One region of the Burkholderia pseudomultivorans genome, then DNA from elsewhere that is predicted to be linked to it. Evidence: predicted binding sites of a transcription regulator. Region 1 holds the regulator's gene; the other holds the start of a gene.
The links. The regulator LexA, encoded in region 1, represses DNA repair genes until DNA is damaged. The targets are predictions, from matches to a motif close to ACTGTATNNNNATACAGT.
Positions count from the first base shown of each region.

Region 2: imuA (translesion DNA synthesis-associated protein ImuA) is a predicted target of LexA. The motif match lies at 1,165-1,182, and genes of this name have one in related genera.

Region 1 covers NZ_CP013378.1:3,069,634-3,071,832, forward strand. The annotation lists gene WS57_RS26545 (DUF2939 domain-containing protein) at 1-674, opposite strand, end outside; gene WS57_RS26550 (hypothetical protein) at 704-1,039, opposite strand; gene lexA (transcriptional repressor LexA) at 1,067-1,714, opposite strand; gene WS57_RS26560 (sulfate ABC transporter substrate-binding protein) at 1,987-2,199, shown strand, end outside.
Region 2 covers NZ_CP013378.1:4,468,652-4,470,850, forward strand. The annotation lists gene WS57_RS32950 (Y-family DNA polymerase) at 1-511, opposite strand, end outside; gene imuA (translesion DNA synthesis-associated protein ImuA) at 444-1,151, opposite strand; gene WS57_RS32960 (ABC transporter ATP-binding protein) at 1,447-2,199, opposite strand, start outside.

The sequences.
Region 1 (2,199 bases):
TTCCACGAGAACAGGCCGAAGCGGTGGAAGATCGCCGCATAGCGCGTGCCGTCCGCCGTGCGCTGGTAGGTCACGACGAACTCGTCGATATTCCGGTAGCCGGCGCTCGTCTGCTGCTGGCGCGGCGCCGCGCCCGGGCTTGCAGGCGCGGGCGCCGGTGCGGGCGATGACGCGGTCGTCGCCGCATTGCTGGCCGGTGTGGCAGCGCTCGCCGGACCGGCTGTACTCGCAGGCGGCGCGGTCGATTCCGCGCCCGGTGCGCCGCCCGGCGGCGCCGACCATTCGGGCGGGCGCTCGCCCGGATTGCCGCGCGGCGGCAATCCGCTCATCAATGCGGCCACGCCTTCCGGCGTCGCATACGCGTCGACCAGCGGGCCGATCAATGCGGACCCGATCAACGCCCCGATCACCGCGAACGGATTGTCTTTCTTCACCGCGTCGATCCGGCGCATCAACTCTTCCGTGACCTGCTGCTTCAGGCTGATGCGCAGCGACGGAAAATCGACATATTCGCTGACGGCCTGCGCATCACGCGCATCGACCGCCGATTTCAGGCGATCGAGCGCGATATACGGCGACGCGTACGCATAGCCGATCGCCGCAACGACGACGACGGCCATCACGACGATCAGCAGGGGTTTGAGCCGCGACGTGCGGCCCGGGGATTGCGTCACGATACCTCCGGTGCGGGACGGTTCCGCAATCAGAGACCGCCTTGCGCGGCAGAACGTTCCTCGGCGATGCAGCGATCGATCATCCGGCACACGGCGTCGATCGTCCCGACCATGATCAGCCGCGAGCGGCCGTGATAGACGCGCACCGGCGCGCGGCGCGCCGGTTCTGCATGATTCAGGCCGGCGTTCAGCGACACCCGCGCGAAGGCGGGCAGCGCCGACGGCAGCAGCGACGCCTGCCGTTCGACTGCGACTTCTTGGCCGGCGGGCGCCGCAGCGGTGAGCGGCGCGCAGGGCGTGCGGCCGCGCAGATGGCGCAGGCGACCGAATTGACGGAAAGGCAGCAGGCGGGCAAGGCGTTCCATGATGTTCTCCTGAGCGAGACGGATGGGTCAGAGTTCGCCCGAGCGGATCAGCCCGACGGCGATGCCTTCCAGCGCGAATTCCGCACTGCCGGCCTTGACGAAGATGTTTTCGTAATCGGGGTTCTCCGCGATCAGCTCGAGGCCGCCCGGCCGGCGCATCAGGCGCTTGACCGTGACGTCGTCGCCCAGACGCGCGACGATGATCTGCCCGTCCTTCGCTTCCGTGCGCTTCTGCACCGCGAGGAGGTCGCCGTCGAGAATGCCGGCGTCGCGCATCGACAGGCCGCGCACTTTCAGCAGGTAGTCGGGCTTGCTCGAGAACAGCGCGGGATCGCACGCGTAATGCTGCGAGATGTGCTCCTGCGCGAGGATCGGGCTGCCGGCCGCGACGCGGCCCACGAGCGGCAGCGACAGCTGCATCAGGCCTGCGTGCGGCAGCGTGAACTGGTGCGGCGCATCGTCGATGCCGAGCAGGCGGATGCCGCGCGACGCACCGGCGGCCAACTCGATCACGCCCTTGCGCGCGAGCGCGCGGAGGTGCTCCTCGGCCGCGTTCGGCGAACTGAAGCCCAGCTCGGCCGCGATCTCGGCGCGGGTGGGGGGGAATCCGGAGCGCTCGATCGCGCGGCGGATCAAGTCGAACACTTGCTGCTGGCGGGCGGTGAGTTTGGTCATGGTTCAACTGTATGGATAGACAGTGAGCTGTATTTTTATACAGTACTTCGCGAATTTCAAGTGTTACGTGAAGTTCGACGCGATCGCGCCGGTTCCGATGCGATTTCGCGACGCCCGGACGACGGTTCGTCCGCCGCAACCGTCCATCCGTGCTGCGTTAGCACTTTTGAGTATTAAAAAATGAGGAACGATTATTTTTAATCATGTAACCCGTTCGATAGACTGGCCCGACATCGCAATACCGACTACACGACAACACTGGAGAACCAAGGATGGTGAAGCGCACGACGGGGCTGGTGAGCGGGGCGGGCCGCTTGATTGCAACACTCGCGCTGGGTACGGCGGCGGTGCTGGGCGTCGCGACGCACGCGCAGGCCGACACGACGTTCCTGAACGTGTCGTACGACCCGACGCGCGAGCTGTACCAGGATTTCAACCAGGCGTTCGGCAAGGAGTGGAAGGCGAAGACCGGCGAGACGGTCAAC
Region 2 (2,199 bases), 1.4 Mb from region 1:
CGCGGACCAGCGACGCATGGGCAGCCACCCGCCGCCGGATGCGCGCCCGCGCCGACACGCGCGCCAGCAGCCACGCGCCGCCGCCGGTCGGCGCGGCCGACAGCCGCATCGCATAACCGAGCGCCGCGAGCGTCGCGCGCACCTGCCGGCACAGCGACGGCAGCCCGCCGAACAGGCGCAGGCTCGGCCCGACATCGACGATCAGCGTGGCTTCGTCGCGCAGCGCGACGCAGGGCGAAAAACGCAGCAGCGCGAGCGCGACCGCGCGCAGCGCATCGGCCTCGCGTGCGGGATCGCGTTCGACCAGCCGCGTGTCGGGCGCGAGCGTCAGCACGCCGCCGCGCTTCATGCCTGCGCGCACGCCCTGCCGGCGCGCGGCCGCGTCGGCGATCAGCACGGCGCCCTGCTCGAGCACCGCGCAGCCGGCGTCGGCCGCGTCGTCGTCAGACGGCGGCGCGGCGCACACGTCGAGCGGCAGGCGCGGCAGATGGATGCCGAGCAAGACGCGCATAGCGGCTCTCCACGATGGGCGATGGCAGGTCGAGTTCGAGCGGCGCGCTGCGCGCGGGCCCGCGCCGCTTGACGATATCGAGCGACACGCCGCCCGGCACCGGATACAGCGCGACGCGCAGCACCGCAGGCGACGGCTGCCGCGCGGCCGACAGCGGACGCAGCATCACGAACAACGTATCGCCGGTGCGCGCGGCCGCGAGATGCAGGCGCCGCAGCGCGTCGGGGCGCGCGTCCTGCCACAGCAGCAGCGCACCGCAGCAGCCGGTGCGGAGCGCCTGCTCGGCGGCCCACAAGGCATCGGTGCGGCTGCCGGCGCGCAGCCACAGCAGCGCATCGGCCGGGACGCCGAGACTGGCAAGCGCGCTCGCGTGCGGCGACTGCGGCGGCGCGACGAGCGCCAGCGGCCGCCGCGCGCTGACGGTGCGCGCGAGCGCCGGCGCGAGCAGGCGCATTTCGCCGCAGCCCGGCTGCGCGGCCAGCAGTTCGACGAGGCCGCCCACCGGCCAGCCGCCGCCCGGCAGCTCGGCGGACAGCGACGCGAAGCCCGTGTCGATCGTGCGCGGACCGCCGCGCGCAAGCTGAGAACCGCGCCACAGCGACGGATGAAGGGATTCCGGGGACAGGGATGAGGCGGACATCATGCGACTCGATGCTGTATGGATATACAGTATAGAGGATCGCCACGGGCGCTGTCAGGCCCCAACAAAAAGGGACAGGCAATCCGTCGATCGGCGCGGCGCGGCCGCCCGCGCGTCGGCGTCGCCATCGGGAGCGGCACGGCATGCGGCCGAGCCACCGCCCCGAATTGCCCATGCTGCGCCGTCGCCGGGAGCGGCGGCATCTCGTCGGCCCAGCCTCGATGCAAAACGGGCCGCCCCGGCCGGCGCGAGCAACTTGCGCCGGCCGGGGCGGCCCGTCGATCCGGTCAGTCGATCAGCCGAGCAGCAGCGCGTCGTCGTCGAGCTGCTCGTGCCGCACCTTCTCGAACATCTGCAACAGGTCGGACACGTCGAGCCCCTTGCGCGCGTCTCCCGACACGTCGAGCACGACCTGCCCCTGGTGCAGCATCACCGTGCGGTCGCCGTAATCGAGCGCCTGCCGCATGCTGTGCGTGACCATCATCGTCGTCAGCTTGCTGTCGGCGACGATGCGCGCGGTCAGTTCCAGCACGAACGCGGCCGTCTTCGGGTCGAGCGCGGCCGTGTGCTCGTCGAGCAGCAGGATCCGCGACGGTCGCAGCGACGCCATCAGCAGGCTCACGGCCTGCCGCTGGCCGCCCGACAGCAGCCCGATCCGGTCGGTCAGCCGGTTCTCGAGGCCGAGGTTCAGCAGGCGCAGCTTGTCGCGGAACAGCTCGCGCGACGGACGATCGAGCGCGGCCCGGAAGCCGCGCCGCACGCCGCGCGCCATCGCGAGCGCCATGTTCTCCTCGATCGTCAGCGCCTCGCAGGTGCCGGCCATCGGATCCTGGAACACGCGCGCGACGAGGTGCGCGCGGTCCCACGCGGCCTTGCGCGTGACGTCCGTGCCGTCGATCGTGATGCGTCCCGCATCGACCGCCTGGTCGCCGCTGATCGCGTTGAGGAAGGTCGACTTGCCGGCGCCGTTCGAGCCGATCACCGCGACGAACTGGCCGTCGGGAATCTCGAGCGACAGCCCGCGCAGCGCGCGCGTCTCGATCGGCGT